4 regions of the Peribacillus sp. NPDC097224 genome follow, and region 2 is predicted to be linked to each of the others. Evidence: riboswitches for the same ligand, from Rfam matches in the RefSeq annotation. Region 2 holds a riboswitch; each other region holds the start of a gene.
The links. Region 2 has a riboswitch for cobalamin ahead of ACIQXR_RS06070 (helical backbone metal receptor). Riboswitches for the same ligand answer to the same signal wherever they lie in the genome.

Region 1 (4,215 bases), on a different contig from region 2:
TGTTCCTTAACATTCCCTTTTAGCAGATGACTGGTAATTTCGTCATCTTCAAGTTCCGCATAAGGATAGGCCCCCATTCTATAGGCTTCGTCAATCAGTTCCTTCAATAGGGCCTTTGCTGCAACAGGCCCACGGATCAAGACCCGCTCTTTCGCCTGCAGCCTCAGTGAATGATGAATCAGCTGCTTGGCAAGCTTGATAAGTCGCTCATCCTTCATTAGCCTGTACCTTATTTTTCTAGGTCACGAAGAGTTTCCAACGCTTCTTCGACGTGGCCCTTTACTTTGACTTTACGCCATTCTTTAACGATCGTTCCTTCCTTATCAATCAGGAAAGTCGAACGCTCAATGCCCATGTATTCCTTACCGAAGTTCTTTTTCAATTTCCATACGCCATATAATTCAGCGGCTTCTTGCTTTTCATCAGCAAGCAACAGGAAAGGCAACCCATGTTTTTCAATGAATTTTTCATGACGTGTTACCGGGTCCGGGCTAATGCCTATGATGACAGCATCAAGCTCTTCGAATTGTTCATTAGCATCACGGAAATCACAAGCCTCCGTCGTGCAACCGGGTGTCATGTCTTTTGGGTAAAAATATAATACAACGTGTTTACCCTTGAATCCTGATAGGGTAACTTGTTCTCCGTTGTTTGCTGGTAATTGAAAGTCTGGTGCTTTTTCTCCAATTTCGACCGTCATTCTAAACCCTCCATTTCTTTCATCATGGTAAGCGTACCCAATAATTGAAAGAAACACAACTTTCATTTCTTGTTCTTTCTTTCCTTCTGTTCAAAATCGATGACAGCCCTGATCACAAATGCCGCAGGAAGCGTATAGCCAATGAAAGCTTGGATTGTCGCGATCATCCGGCCAATTCCGATTGGGGAGATATCCCCGTATCCGACGGAGAACATCGTCATCGCACTAAAATAAAATGAAGTCTTCAGCTGCTCGGAAAAGGTCCCATCCAAGCGATTGCCCATATCAAGAATCACCGAATGATTCTGAAGCTCGTATAATAAATAAATCAGTGCAAAACCGACTAATAATGTCGCATATAAATTGCCGAGCCACAGCATATCTTCAAGAGAAAACTTCTTTGCCTCCGACTCAGAAAGAAATAAGGTCCGAATGCTCATCACCATGCAAAAGATAATCCCCACAATCAAAATATAAAAGGTCATCCCCCACGCCTCATTTCAAAAACAACCCACTTCCCTTATACATACTCTTTTGCGAGTCAATATATGCTCGTTTTAGGGGTCAGACCCTATTTCCCAGCTGCTGCACCATCAAGAGAACGTAGATACAGCATGGGATCTCGTGCCACATGGTGGGGGTCAGACCCCATTTCCCGACTTTTTCCTTGTTGACCCATTTGGTCGGGATATGCTAAGATGGGTTAAGTTTTTATAATATTTTGTAAATTTTAGTGTCCGTGTTTATGCGGACGGAGTTTTTTATGAATTTCATATGTGGAGATAGGTTCCTAAGCTTTTAGGATTAAAAGGGAAGTCCGGTGTAATTCCGGCACGGTCCCGCCACTGTAATGGGAATGTATAGCGCTTTTGTTTGATGCCACTGGTCCTTTTGGATTGGGAAGGCTTTTAGTGCTAAGTAAGAGTTCCCTGAGTCAGGAGACCTGCCTATTTCGACAACACTGTTTTAACCTACGGGAGATAGGGAGGTGTTAGGGACCTTATAATGATAAGGGGTATTTTCGTGCCCCTTTATTTTAAGCATTTCTAACTTTCTCTTTTGACGGTTAGGGATGCTTTTTTGTTGTTATTTCATTAAAAGGAGATGGATGTGTTGAAAAGTAGTAATATAGGGTACCCACGAATCGGTGAGGATCGTGAATGGAAACGTACATTAGAGGCCTATTGGGCTGGAACATTAAATGAAACGGAATTCATGGCGCAATTGGAAGCGATCCGTTTAGGCAATTTGCAAAAACAAAGAGATCAAGGCATCGATATCATCCCGGTTAACGACTTTACGTTATATGATCAAATGCTCGATATGTCCGTCATGTTCGGCCTGGTGCCAGAACGCTATTCGGCTTATAAGGGTGGCACGGTCCCCCTTTCCGTTTATTATTCAATGGCCCGTGGGAACAAGGATGAAGTCGCTTCCGAAATGACGAAATGGTTCAATACAAATTATCACTATATCGTTCCAGAGCTAAAAGAGTCCCAGCTTACGTTGACAGAAAACAAGCCGCTTGCCGCTTACCGCGAAGCCAAGGAAAAACTAGGAATCGATACGAAACCAGTTATAGTCGGACCTTACACATTCATTTCTTTGTCAAAGGGCTATGAAAAAAGTGATCTTCCGGCCATCATCCTGAGCCTGTTGCCTTTATACACAAAAATTTTGCGAGAGCTGGAACAAGAAGGCGTGAAGTGGGTGCAGATCGATGAACCTTCCCTTGTTTCTTCCCTTTCCAAAGACGAGATGAAAACTGTTACATACCTGTATGAAAAATTGAACGAAGCTGTCCCCAACCTGAACATCATGCTGCAAACATACTTTGATGCTGTAGAGCACTACCAAGAAGTGATCGACTTGCCCGTTCAAGGAATTGGCCTTGATTTGGTCCATGACAAAGGAAAAAATCTCAGCAATCTTCAAACAGTCGGCTTCCCGCAAGATAAAATACTTGGGGCAGGTGTGATTGATGGGAAAAACATTTGGCTTTCTGACTTGACGAAAAAAATCAAGTTGGTCGAGTCCATTACGAAACACGTAGCCGAAGATCGAATTTGGCTTCAACCTTCCTGCTCCCTGCTACATGTTCCAGTGACGGTTCGAAACGAGACAGAACTAGCTAGCGAAGTGAAAGAAGCCCTTGCCTTTGCTGATGAGAAACTAGAAGAAATCACACTTTTGGTCAGAGGAAACAACGAAGGTCCAGAATCAATCGAAGAAAAGGTGACGGCAAACAAAGCTGCATGGCAGACCTTAAATAATTCAAAGGCCAGAAACCATAAAGACGTTCAATCCGCTGTCGAACAGGCGAAGCAGCAATCCCATGGCCGTACCCTGCCATTTAAACAGCGCTATCAAAAACAACAGGCGTATTTCAACCTGCCCTTCCTTCCAACCACGACAATTGGAAGCTTTCCGCAGACCGCGGAAGTTAAACAGGCCCGCGGGAAATTCAAACGCGGTGAATGGACGGCTGATCAATATGAAGCATTCGTGAACGAGGAGATTGGCAGATGGATTGATATCCAGGAAGAAATCGGATTGGACGTCCTTGTGCACGGGGAGTTTGAACGAACCGATATGGTCGAGTTTTTCGGCCATAAATTGGGCGGCTTCGTCTTCCTTGAAAAAGGCTGGGTTCAATCATACGGCTCCCGCTGTGTCAAACCTCCCGTTATCTATGGAGATGTCCATTTCATCGATCCGATGACGGTCAAAGAAAGTGTGTATGCACAAGCCTTGACGAAAAAAACGGTGAAGGGAATGCTGACCGGTCCTGTTACGATTCTGAACTGGTCGTTCGTCCGTGACGATATTTCACGGGAAAATATCTGCTATCAATTGGCATTGGCCTTGAAACAAGAAGTAGAGGCACTGGAATCAGCAGGGATCAAAATGATCCAAGTCGATGAACCAGCCCTGCGTGAAGGCCTTCCATTGAAAAAAAGCGACCGTGATGAGTACTTAAACTGGGCGGTCCATTCATTCCTGATTTCCACTTCGAGCGTCGAAGACACAACACAAATTCACACCCATATGTGCTATTGTGATTTCAATAGCTTCATGGATGTCATCTCTTCCCTGGACGCTGATGTGATTTCCATTGAAACGTCCCGCAGCCACGGCGAGCTCGCTTCCGCATTCGAGGAGAAAACATATGAAAAAGGAATCGGCCTTGGTGTGTATGATATTCATAGCCCTCGCGTTCCTGCAGTGGAAGAAATGGTCGATATGATCGAACGTGGCATCAAGGTACTGGATAAAGACCAATTTTGGATCAACCCTGACTGTGGCCTGAAAACAAGGGGCGTTCCAGAAACCGTCGCTTCACTGAAAAATATGGTCGAAGCCGCAACGGTTGTCCGGAATAAGCTATTGGTCCAACAGGAAAATGACTGATTTAACAACAGGCATTCCCGTTCAACAGTCACGGACGTTTTTAACGGACCTCGTTTTTCCACCTGATACGAACCATCACAATACCATCTTTGGTGGAAAAGTGA
Region 2 (4,215 bases):
GTCATGGCATTCAATTCGTGGGTGTTCATCATCAAAACGAGAGAACCAAGGAGGAAAAATGGCAAAATGATCGTGACATGACTCCAACCACGCATCGAGACACTTCCCATCAGCCAGCTGATGATTTGCCTTAACTCCTCACCCGTCAATGCAATCATCAATGAGATGAAAGCACTTAAAAACGAGCTGAAAATGATACCGGTTAAAATAATCGTTTCTACCTTCATGGAACGATCCATTTTTCTTGCAAAGGTCAATACGCAAAAAATCGTCAACAATGAAAAAAGAACGCTTAATGTAGGCAGTGTATATAGGCCAAAAAACGGCAGTGACAAATTCAAAAACAACGTTAATACTGCGCCAAGCGAAGCCCCTGAGGATATTCCCAGGGTATAGGGGTCAGCTAGGGGATTCCTGAGCAATCCCTGAAATGCTGCCCCTGCTATTGCAAGGGATGCCCCAACCAAACCTGCAAGCACGACCCTCGGCAGGCGGATGTTCATCACGATATTCGTCAGTGTCCCATCCGGTTCCATGGCCAGGGGCAAATGAAGGACTTCCCTGCCAATGATTTGCAAAAGCACTGGTATAGGAACGGAAACCGATCCTAAGGAAATACCGATCAATATCGAAATAACCAAAAATGATAGGGCAAATACATAGGCCAATGCCCGTTTAGTTTTTAAATACGTTCGGATAGACTGATTTGGCAAGTTCCTCTACTCCCTCTATAAGCCTAGGACCGGAACGAGTGACAATATCTGAATGGACATCGAAAACCTCACCATTCTTAACTGCCTGAATGTCGGCCCATCCATTTCTTCCCGTTACCTCTTTGACTGGATCTCCTGTGTAATAACCATAGGTTGTAATGATGACATCCGGGTTGGCCGCTATCATCGACTCTTCATCGAGTTTTACCCAGCCATCCAATTCACCTGCGACATTATCCGCTGAAATGATGTCCAGCATTTCATCCATGAAAGTATTTTTTCCCGTTGTATAGATTTCAGGTGACGGTGAAACCTCTACAAAAACACTTTTTCTATCCTCACTCTTGATTGCCTTAGCCTTTTCTTTGATCTTTTCCAGCTTGGTCTGCATCGTCTTGACGATTTCCTTTGCCTTATCCAGTTCCCCTATTGCCGTTCCAATCATCTCGATAGACGTATACACTTCTTTAAAGCTTTTAGCATCATTCACGATTATAACTGGAATACCCGCATCCTTAAGCTGTTGGATTCCTTCTTTGGAATTATGGGCACTCTCATGAGCAAGAACGATATCAGGCTGCAAGGCTAAAATCATCTCTGTATCTATTTCCATTCCACCTATCTTCTGAATATCTTTCGTTTCTTCCGGGTAATTGTCATTTTCAGACACTCCAATCACTTTCTCACCCGAACCTAGCGCAAAGACCGCTTCTGTATTACTTGGGATTAATGAAACAATTTTTTCTGGTTTCTGCTCGATGGTGACTTTGTTACCCACTGCATCTTTTAACGAAAGCGGGAAGCCCTGGTTAACAGCTTGTTTTGTCGACTGGTTTTCTCCTGTTCTATCCTGGGAGGCATCGTTACAGCCAACCAGTATACCGACCATCAATCCCATCACAAGCATGAAACTATATATCTTCCTCATCTTAAAACCTCCATCATTTTTGAGTTCATTTCTGGACCTTCACACATGTGTTGCGAATATCAAAAGACATACAAAAAAGCATCCCCCATCAAAACGGAGGATGCATGTATGGCAACGGAACAAAAAAGGGACATAGCTCTGCCACACACCTCCCCATCCGCGTGGTTACCGGTGTACAATTTTGGCAGGTCTCCTGGCTCATGGTCATTGCTAACGGCACCTTCCCATATTATTCATACAGTGGTATACATCCGTTAACTCCCATTTACAGTGGCGCGACCGCGTTGGCATTTCACCAACTTCCCTTTCAAGTCCTTACAGACACCAAATTGTTCATATGTATATAATTTCACTGCCTTTCATTATACACCATTTAGGAAATCGTATTATATGATATTTCAGATTACTTTAAATTAAGATTTGGAACGCAAAAAGGCAACCATCACATGGCTGCCTTCTATAGCTTTAGATGTCACTATTAAAACGGCATGTACTTTGATCACGTAAAAGACCTAGATCTTTCGGCACCATCGTTTCAATCAAAAAGTCATCCTCTTCCTCATAAATGATTTTCTTCATTTCGATTCCAAAGTACTCTTTCATCCGGGCTTCCGTCATCACTTCGCGGACTTCGCCATACACCACACGCTTTTCCTTGGCAGTCATTAAAACATGGTCAGCCAAGTAGAATGCGTGGTTCGGATAATGCGTGTTTATGATACAAGAAATGTTCTTCTCTTTCGATAACCGCTTTAGTGTCTGTAAAATCACGATTTGCTTTTGAATATCAAGATGCGATTCTGGCTCATCAAGAATCAATACATCCGGGTCCGATACAAGCGTCCGGGCAATCAAGGCCAGCTGCAATTCCCCACCACTGACGGAATTACAGGACTTTTTGGCAAGGTGAGCAATGCCAACCATTTCAAGAGCAGCGATGGCAGCCTCCCGGTCCTTTGCAGAAGGCTGGGACAGCGTACTGATATAAGGCGCCCTTCCCATAATGACAAGCTCTTCCAAAGTAAATCCGAAAACCATTTTATGTGCCTGAGGAACATAACCGATTCGTTTCCAGATCGTTTTGCGTGATAGCGCAGTAAGCGGCTTTCCGTCGATGAGCGTTTGACCCTTTTTCCAATCAAGAAGGCCGGTGATACACTTCAGCATCGTGGTTTTACCGGCACCGTTCGGGCCAAGGATCGCCATGATTTCTCCGTCATTCAACGAAAAGTCAATGTCGCTCTGGTAAAGAAAAGGAGCTTTCTCTCTTTTTTTAGCATAGAAAAAATTCCCTCCCTGCACCTCGATTTTCATGACCACCCACCTCCTGTCTTTCTAAGTAGAATCGCAAAGAATGGTGCGCCGATAATGGCTGTCAATATCGATAGCGGAATTTCCGTAGCCGTTACAGAACGTGCCAGGTTATCGATCAGGAGTAAATAGGCACCACCAATCGATAGGGATACCGGTAAGACAAGTTGATTGTTGTTCCCGACGAGCATTCTTGCCACATGAGGGATAATCAATCCAACCCAGCCAATGATACCGGCTATCGCTACAGAAGAAGCCGTAATTAACGTCGCACCAAGAATGACCGTCCACTTCAATCTAGTGACCGGGATACCTAGCGATTTTGCTTCATCCTCAGGTAAGGTCAGTAAATTGATTCTCCAGCGTAGTGAATACAAAATCACGATGCCGACAAGGATGATTGGTCCACCCACATATAAATCCTTGTATGTGGCCGTTCCAAGGCTTCCCATTAACCAGTATGTGATGGCTGGCAGCTTTTCCTCAGGGTCGGCGACAAACTTAATTAACGAGATCAACGCTTGGAAAAGGGCGGAGGTGACAACCCCAGCCAAAACAAGCATGAAGACCGGTGAATCTTTTTTGCCGCTGATTATGAACGTGAAAACGATGGCGGCTAAACCACAGCCAAGTGCCAAGACTTGAGATGCAAAACCATGTCCCAATAATAAAATCCCAAGGGAAGCACCGAACCCAGCACCTGCAGACACTCCTAGGATATCGGGACTGACCAAGGGGTTGCCGAACATCCCTTGGAAAGAGGCGCCTGCAATCGATAGGCCCGCACCGATTAACAAGGCCAGTAAAATTCGTGGCAGACGTATTTGAAGGACCACTGTTTCTTCCATCTGTGTCCATGTTGGCTCGATTGGAAACACGGTTGAAAGCAATATTTTAATTTGAGTCCCTAAGTCCATTCCAAAGCGTCCGATGCTCAATGATAGGAGAACCATCGCAATGGGCAATATCCAGAAGAGGACCGTTTTCCATTTTTTCATTTTCATTCCCTACTTTACTGTTTTGCGGCTTCGGAAGATGGGTGAAGAATGTTCTCTACTTGTTCTTCCGTTACATCATAATCATAGAACTCTGAGTAGTAATCCGTGATTTCATCCTTCATATCATAATCAAATAGCTCGGGATGATTTTTCTGAGCCATCCATTTTAACATAAGAGGTGCATCACCGCTTGGTGGGAACCATCTATAGATGCCCAGCGGAATTTTATATACATTTCCTTCTTGTACAGCACTGACCTGACTCC
Region 3 (4,215 bases), on a different contig from region 2:
CGAAGCTAATTCTAAACCAGGCCGTTCTATCTTTTCCCATCCAAAGTTAAAGGAATTTGAACTTTTAACCAGGAAGCTCAGCCTTGATTATGCCATTTATCTTACCGAACAGACGATTTCACAAACGATTGGTACACAGAAATGAACATTTTTTATGATGTTCCCTCTGAGAGATGGAGCCATAACGAGGAAGATATGCAGCTATATGCGGGAGCCGCGAATGAGGAAATCCCTTTTAAGCAGGACACCCAGGATCAGGCACTTTTTCCGATTACTTTATTTCCGGGAAACCGGGTGCTAGTCGTTGGTATCTTGACCTCTCTAGATCCAAAGAAGGAATCAGGTATAGGGGGGAATTTGACACTTTTTCAGAATTTATCTCAATATTTATCGAATCATGGGATATTGGCCTATGTATTCACGGTTGAATCCTTGCTTTCCAACTACATGAAAGGCTTCATCTTTTCTTCACAAACGAACACATGGAATGAGGTAAAATTACCACTGCCCGATATCGTTTATAATCGCATTCCCAAAAGGGGATTCGAAGCATCGGAAAGTTTTCAAGAACTCCTTTCCTTTTTTAAAGAACATCGCATCACTTTATTCAACCCTCATTTTTTGGATAAGTACTTGATGTACGAAGCATTGACGGAAGATGGATCTCTAGCCCGCCATCTTCCATCGACCATAGACCTATCCGACCCTACCCAACTAGCGGACTTCTTACATTTCCACAAACATATTTATTTGAAACCATGCAAAGGAAGCCAAGGTAAGGGCATCTACACCCTGCTAGAAAAACCTGATGGCACCCTCCAATTCAATAGCCTGAAACATCAGGAATTGTACCCTGATTTCTCCGCGTTTTGGGAAGCCAATAAGGCGTCGCTCAAAAAGAGGGGGTATCTGGCCCAACGAGCGGTCATTCCAAAGAAACTGAATGGACACCGATACGATTACCGTATTCTTGTTCATTATGAAAATGGGTTTTATAAAGTGACCGGCAAGGGCGTGAGGATGTCGCAAACCCAGGAAATCACAACCCATACGCCAAGGGGGGGAAAGCTTTTTCCCTATCAGCAGCTACAAACGAGGCCGTTAAACAGGAAGTTGGCGAACATTGCGCAAAGATGTGGAATCATCCTCTCCAGGAAGTTTGGCTTTCTTGGGGAATTCTCCATTGATATCGGGGAAGATACATCCGGTGCTCTATTCATTTATGAAGTCAATTCAAAACCCATGCAATTTGATGAAGAGGAAATTGAAGCGAGCCGCCTACTACATTTAAAAAACCTGTTCATTGAATTAACTTTTCCGAATCACATAAGAAAATAACCTCCATCCTGCTTTTTCCATTATAATGAAATGAGAAACAGCGATATGGAGGTTATACATATGATTACGCATTTTCAATGGAAGCCGTTGCACAAGAATTTACCTGGCTGGAAGATTTCCTTTTACTTCAATAAATTGGCCGTCCAAGCCCTCTATCATAAAGATGGGTCCATTGAGTGGTTAACCAATCCGCCTGTAGAGTCAGAGGAAGAAAAACTCAAGGGCATGATTCATGATTTAATGGTGTACCACGTGTACGACTAAATAGAATAAAGAATCCCTCTTTGGCTAACACTAATAAAAAGCCAAGGAGGGAGTTCATTTGGATAAAGAAAAGATTACATTTCTGAAGGATACCGAGTATGACGGTAAGGATTCTGTATATCTCGATATCGATCGTATCATCAATGAAGGACTTGCTGGCGGAAACGTCTATGAAGCCGCGGACACCTTGAACATTGAGGAAGCCCATGACTTTCATGATGAAACGGAACCGAACATCAATAAAGATTGAAAACAAGAGCTTCCCTTATGGGCGGCTCTTTACTTGATTTCTTGATAGCCGAATATTTCTAGATTCACTTGGCTAAAGGCTCTTTCAAGATTTGCTTCGTATTCTTTCCTATCTTCTACGTTTTTGCCATGAACCTGGATTTCCTCAATCAAGCTTGCTCGGCAATCATCTAAAGATATCATTTCTTCCACACAAAAGTTACGCATGATTTGCGCTTTTAAATAGTCCGTAAAATGCTCAACTGTACCAAACAATGATATGGCCCCCTATGATAGCTGTCCTGTCTAATTAACAGGATTCTTTTTGAATGTTGTCCAATATGGACTTGTAAAAAACAAAAAACAACTTCCCATTCAGAAGTTGTTAGAGTGCAAACGAAACATAACAAAAATGACCATGATTCCCCATTTTTCTACAAAAATAAGAAAGCATGTTCTTGCTAATTTTTCGCACTTAACACCCCCTATCCTCGTAGGTTTCTGGCGTTGTGCTAAAAACGGGCAGGTCTCCTGGCTCATGATCATCGCTTTTCGAACCTTCCCATCTTTTCTTGCAAAAAAGACAGTGGCATTCCTTCGAATCGCTCTCATTTACAGTTGCGGGACAGCGTCGGATTCTAACCGACTTCCCTTTTAAGCAGATAAGCTACATGTTCTTATCTGCACCCATTTCTAGACGAAATACTATTTTTCAGTTTAACTGTATCAAATTTTCACTAGGATTACAATGAGGCTCCCGCCTTGTTCTTCGACCCTATCCCCCATCCTCTTATTCATCATTTCTTCCTTTCCTCTGAATACAACCTACTCTCTTTCAGTATCGATGTAATGATATGCTCCGAATCCCATTCATGACCGGATATCTCGATAAGCGGATACCGATTAGGCAACACGTTTTGCTGAATTTCATGGACTTCCAATCCTTGATCATGCAAACGCAAAATTTCACCGCGCAGATTTTCCAAGTAGCTGAGCTTTCTTTCAAACATTTCCTTCCCGTTCGGGACATACCCGGCGTGGCAGCAAAAGACCTCTACAAAATCATACCGAAGCAGTTTCTTGATGGATTCCATGATGAACGGAATTGATTCCTCCCTTAAAACGAGCTTTGTTTTCGGCGTTACAAACAGGTCACCCGAAAACAGCATGCCATTACTATGATTCAGGTAAACCATATGGTCCCTCGAATGCCCTGGTGTAAAGATTGGCTCCCATGTTTGAGTGCGTGAATGGACGACCCCTCCCAATGGTTCTGCCTTGAAGGCATCCCTGTCTCCCCAAAAAACTCTGCGGTAATCGGGATATTCGGCATCCTTTGCACAAATATCGAGGGACATCGGATGAATATAGATGGGGACGTTCCTATGTTCCTGTATCCATGCGGCCCCACCCGTATGGTCTTCATGATAATGCGTCAGCGCCACCATATCATAATCAGCGGTTTCAAAGAATGGAGTAAGTTCCTTCAACAAGATTTTTGCCCCCGTATCAACTAACATGCCATCGGTTAAGAACACATTCACGCTCATGCCTGATTTGTTTCCTTCCGGTGTCCCTTTTACGCAAACCACATCGTTTATCGTTTTCATTTCCAGCATGACTTTCCACCCCAATCATTTTTTTGGAAAACCTCATCATCCTTTATTTTCTAATTCACTTACAATAAATGTATTATCTCTCCATACTTTTTACAAGTATAATATTTTTTCTAATGATGGGAGTGATCAAAGTCCATATTCTTACGCAGACAGGCCATGTAAGATCCGGGACGTTCCGTGTAACTTAGCAAATGGCCACTATAATCTGGGCAAGTAGATCATTCGATTCATAATCTTGATAAAATTCAAAAAATAATTGACATTACTGTATTTAACAAATAATATAGATTATATTAAAAAAATAATAAAATACTAAAATAGTAATTAACTTATCAAGAGTGACTGAGGGACCAGGCCCTATGACGTCCGGCAACCGCCCCAAATCGGGAATGGTGCCCCTTCCTGCAGAATGAAATACCATTCTGAAAGATAAGACGGGATATAATTTCGCTGCCTCTTTCTGAATGATAGAGGTAGCTTTTTTATGTATAAGGAGGATAGCATCATGATTGAAATTCGTTCAGTTCGAAAGGAATATATCTCGAAGAATACCCGAGTTATCGGAGTGGATAATGTATCTTTAACCATTCAAACGGGAGAGGTTTATGGGATTGTCGGGTATAGCGGCGCGGGAAAGAGTTCATTGATTCGCTGTCTGAATCTTCTTGAGCGTCCGACCAATGGTAGCATCATCATCGATGGCGTCGACTTAACAACCTTATCAAGCCAGGAGCTTCGCAAACAACGCCAGAAAATCGGCATGATA
Region 4 (4,215 bases), on a different contig from region 2:
TCTTCTCGGCTAAAATTTCGAAAGTGTCTGTCGAGAAAACAGCGGACAACCAGGCTCGGCAAATCACTTATCGGATAAAAGGCCAGGTGTTTTTTGCATCGGTCCAAGACTTCATTTCGAAGTTTGATACGAAGGAAAAAGCAGATTCCATCATCATTGATTTTTCCAATTCGAAAATATGGGATGCCTCGGCTGTAGGAGCCGTCGAGAAAGTCATCTTAAAATACAGAGTACAGGGGAAAACGGTTCAAGTGCTTGGCCTTGATCAGGAAAGTTCTCAGCTGCTAAAGAGCCTCGCCTCATATGAAAAGTAAAAGGATGCATGGCTCCCCTGCATAAATTCTTGCTGAACCGCCAAACTAGAGTGAATGATACTCTGGATTGGAGGGAAAATCATGTCATCCGAACAGGATTATACTGCAGCAGATTTATCACCTGACCTTCTCAATGAGTTAAAACTCTTTGAAGGAAAAATACGTGAGGAATCAAACAAAGAGCTTATCGTGATTGCGTATGAAAAAGAGAAAGAAGCGTTGAATTGAAAAAAGGACTCGAAGCCACTTTCAAAGTGGCATCGAGTCCTTTTTTTATTACTTAGCGAAGATATCTGTTAAAACTGGTACAATTTGTTTTTTACGTGATACGACGCCTTCCAATACAGCAATGTTCTTATTCAATGTTACGTTATACGCTTTCTCCACTGCATCCGCTGATGCTCCTAGAGCCAAGGCAACGGAATCATTCGTTAAGATATCCGTTACGACGAATAAGAATAAATCCAATTCTTTCGCGGCAATAACTGCATGAATCGCTGCTTCAATTTCTGATTGCTTTGCAAGCACTTCATTCGGGTCAACAGCATTCACTTGAGCAATCTCAACTTTTGCCGTTCCCATTGAAAATTCTTTTGCATCAAGTGTGATGAGCTGATCGATGGTTTTGTCACTCAGGTCAGCACCCGCTTTTAGCATCTCCAAGCCATATGTTTCAGCATTCACGCCGGCAATTTCCGCTAATTCCATAGCAGCTGCGACGTCTTGCTCCGTGCAAGTAGGCGATTTGAATAATAAAGAGTCGGAAATGATGGCTGAAAGCATAAGTCCTGCAATGGCTTTAGGCACTTCAATTCCGTTTTCTTTATAAATCTTATTTAAAATAGTAGCCGTGCAGCCAACTGGTTCTGCGCGGTAATATAAAGGATCACTTGTTTCGAAATTAGCGATACGATGATGGTCGATGACTTCCAATACGCGTACCTGGTCAATGTCTTCGGCACTTTGCTGACGTTCGTTGTGATCGACTAAAATCACGCCATCCGCTTCCCCAGCCACTTTTTCAACAAGGCGGGGTGCTTCGAATTTAAATTGGTCCAACGCATATTGTGTTTCACCATTCACTTCACCAAGACGAACAGGTTCAGCTTGGATGCCCAGCTGCTTTTTTAGGTCAGCATAAGCGATTGCTGAACAGATAGTGTCGGTATCCGGATTCTTATGTCCAAAAACTAATATTTTTTCCACGATTTTTTCTCCTTTTTCCTAAATGATTTGGCAGGGATTTTTCTTTTCATAACCAGAATCCCTAGTTTTGCTATGCAATTTATTTTAACACAAAAACCCTGACATTCCGCGATGGAATTTTGTATTCCTCCCTATATTCTTTCATCATCCTCTTCCTTTATCCGACCTTGTCAATAGATATGAATCAGTTTTCCACAAATATATATGTTGAATTATCAGCATGGATGGCTTACGATAATATAAGCATACATACTAGATATTGACTTTTCTAACAACATAAATAACTATATATAGAATTATTAACCAAGGTGCCAGAGATGGCTGAAAAGGGAATCCGGTGTGAACCCGGAACTGTCCCCGCAACTGTAAATGTGACGAAATGAGAAAACCACTGTATAGCTCTCTATACGGGAAGGACTCAAAGTAGGATGATCATGAGTCAGGAGACCTGCCTGGTTTTTTCAAGTTTCTTATTCTTCGGGGATTGAGATGATGAAACGATAGTGTAACGGCTATTTTTTCATGGCTCTTTTATCCTATCGTTTGATCCGCTCAATTTATTGGGCGGTTTTTTTTTATTCGCGTACATTTAAGAGGAGGAACATTTATGACTCAAACATATAACCCTACCATAAAAAATGACACAGAAACAAATTCAATCCAGATGGACATGTTATCCAAGGATTTCGAAGGCCGTCTTGATATGGAAAAGTTCAAAAAGCGTTTTACTAAATGGCTCGATCGAAAAGGTGATGCTTCAGAAGAACAAACATCGAAAAAGTTGATCCAGCTTGCACTTGAAAGTGTCGATATCGATGCCCCAGACTGGACATTCGTCGCCGCAAGGGAACTATTGAATGCCATGTATCGTGATGCCCAAAAGAACCGGGGCTATGAAGGCCGGAACTATGGACCTTTCTATGAATTGATTCAAGAACTCTCTCAGCAGCATGAAGGGCAACGTTACCCTGTTTATAAAGCAGAGCTTCTCGACTCCTACACAAAAACGGAAATCGAAGAATTGGGTTCGGTCATCGATCCGGAAAAAGATAAACTATTTTCATATATCGGAATCTATCTTTTGAATGATCGCTACTTGGCCCGTCCAAAAAAAGACAAGGTCTATGAACTTCCCCAGGAGCGCTTCATGATCATTGCCATGGAAATCATGAGACTGGAAAAAACGGAACACCGCCTGCAGCTTGTCAAAGAGGCCTACTGGGCAATGTCGAACCTATATATGACGGTTGCGACCCCTACCCTTTCAAATGCCGGCAAAACCCACGGGCAATTGAGTTCATGCTTCATCGATGCAATCGAGGATTCCATCGACGGAATTTATCAATCAAACTATGATGCCGCAAAAGTTTCCAAGTTCGGTGGCGGCGTTGGTCTATATGTCGGAAAAATCCGTTCGCTCGGTTCTGATATCCGCGGTTTTTCCGGTAACAGTTCAGGCACGACTCCCTGGATTCGCCTCTTTAACCAAACGGCCGTCAGCGTCGATCAATTGGGACAACGTAAAGGCGCAATCGCCATCTATCTGGATGCGTGGCATAAGGACATCATGAGCTTCCTTGACTTGAAGACGCAAAACGGCGATGACCGCCTAAAGGCGCATGATATCTTCACTGGTGTCTGCATCCCCGATTTATTCATGGAAGCCGTGCGTGACCGGAAAGATTGGTATCTCTTCGACCCGCATACCGTGAAGCAAACCCTTGGGTTCTCCCTCGAGGATTTTTATGACGAGAAAAAAGGGGATGGCAGTTTCAGGGACCATTACGCCCTTGCTGTAGAGGCGGCGGAGAATGGCATACTTCCAGGCTATAGTTTCGAGAAAATCAAAGCGATGGACATTATGAAAGGCATCATGATTTCACAATTAGAAGAAGGCGTACCCTATATGTTCTACCGGGACGAAGTGAACAGAAAGAACCCGAACAAGCATAAAGGGATGATCTATTGTTCTAACCTTTGTACGGAAATCGCCCAGAACTTAAGCCCTTCAACGATCACCGACGAATATGAAACGGAAGATGGCGATGTCGTCGTAGTTCGCAAAAGCGGGGATTTCGTTGTCTGCAACCTTTCTTCCATCAACCTGCCACGCGCGGTGAACAGCGATGTATTGGAGAGACTGATCCCGATTCAGATCCGCATGCTCGATAACGTCATTGACGTGAATACCTTACCGGTCAAGCAAGCTTCCATTTCGAATAAGCGCTACCGCTCAATCGGCTTAGGAACTTTCGGGTGGCATCATTTACTCGCGACGCAAAATATCTACTGGGAGTCCGATGAAGCCGTTCAGTACGCCGATACCTTATATGAGAAAATCGCTTATTTAACCATTAAAACATCCAATGAATTGGCCAAGGAAAAAGGAACCTACCCATACTTCGAAGGGTCCGATTGGCAAACGGGGGAGTATTTCGACCTTCGTGACTATAGAGATCCAAAATGGTTGGAATTAAAAGAAGAAGTGCAGCAGTATGGTACACGAAACGGCTATTTAATGGCAATCGCCCCCAATTCATCGACTGCCAAAATCGGTCATTCCACGGATGGCATCGACCCGTTATATGAAATCGAGTTTTATGAAGAAAAGAAAAACTTCAAATTTAAAGTGACAGCGCCTGGATTGACGCCCACTACGTATGAATACTATAAAAAAACGCGCTTCCATTTGGAC

Region 1: linked by a shared signal. The riboswitch ahead of metE (5-methyltetrahydropteroyltriglutamate--homocysteine S-methyltransferase) and the one ahead of ACIQXR_RS06070 (helical backbone metal receptor) in region 2 are both predicted to bind cobalamin.
Region 3: linked by a shared signal. The riboswitch ahead of ACIQXR_RS07780 (hypothetical protein) and the one ahead of ACIQXR_RS06070 (helical backbone metal receptor) in region 2 are both predicted to bind cobalamin.
Region 4: linked by a shared signal. The riboswitch ahead of ACIQXR_RS07465 (ribonucleoside-diphosphate reductase subunit alpha) and the one ahead of ACIQXR_RS06070 (helical backbone metal receptor) in region 2 are both predicted to bind cobalamin.

What each region holds. Positions count from the first base shown of each region.
Region 1 covers NZ_JBIWDK010000004.1:4,426-8,640, forward strand. Annotated here, with positions in the region: gene ACIQXR_RS09480 (aminopeptidase) at 1-218, opposite strand, end outside; gene bcp (thioredoxin-dependent thiol peroxidase) at 230-700, opposite strand; gene ACIQXR_RS09490 (potassium channel family protein) at 763-1,185, opposite strand; cobalamin riboswitch at 1,468-1,665, shown strand; gene metE (5-methyltetrahydropteroyltriglutamate--homocysteine S-methyltransferase) at 1,805-4,111, shown strand; gene ACIQXR_RS09500 (acyl-CoA thioesterase) at 4,104-4,215, shown strand, end outside.
Region 2 covers NZ_JBIWDK010000002.1:535,125-539,339, forward strand. Annotated here, with positions in the region: gene ACIQXR_RS06065 (FecCD family ABC transporter permease) at 1-713, opposite strand, end outside; gene ACIQXR_RS06070 (helical backbone metal receptor) at 676-1,641, opposite strand; cobalamin riboswitch at 1,808-1,985, opposite strand; gene ACIQXR_RS06075 (ABC transporter ATP-binding protein) at 2,107-2,955, opposite strand; gene ACIQXR_RS06080 (FecCD family ABC transporter permease) at 2,952-3,950, opposite strand; gene ACIQXR_RS06085 (ABC transporter substrate-binding protein) at 3,965-4,215, opposite strand, start outside.
Region 3 covers NZ_JBIWDK010000003.1:224,585-228,799, reverse strand. Annotated here, with positions in the region: gene ACIQXR_RS07800 (YheC/YheD family endospore coat-associated protein) at 1-145, shown strand, start outside; gene ACIQXR_RS07795 (YheC/YheD family endospore coat-associated protein) at 196-1,338, shown strand; gene ACIQXR_RS07790 (YheE family protein) at 1,399-1,602, shown strand; gene ACIQXR_RS07785 (hypothetical protein) at 1,661-1,852, shown strand; gene ACIQXR_RS07780 (hypothetical protein) at 1,882-2,106, opposite strand; cobalamin riboswitch at 2,335-2,536, opposite strand; gene ACIQXR_RS07775 (MBL fold metallo-hydrolase) at 2,628-3,449, opposite strand; SAM riboswitch class I at 3,776-3,885, shown strand; gene ACIQXR_RS07770 (methionine ABC transporter ATP-binding protein) at 3,955-4,215, shown strand, end outside.
Region 4 covers NZ_JBIWDK010000003.1:162,303-166,517, reverse strand. Annotated here, with positions in the region: gene ACIQXR_RS07480 (SulP family inorganic anion transporter) at 1-314, shown strand, start outside; gene ACIQXR_RS07475 (hypothetical protein) at 396-542, shown strand; gene ACIQXR_RS07470 (manganese-dependent inorganic pyrophosphatase) at 591-1,520, opposite strand; cobalamin riboswitch at 1,809-1,990, shown strand; gene ACIQXR_RS07465 (ribonucleoside-diphosphate reductase subunit alpha) at 2,185-4,215, shown strand, end outside.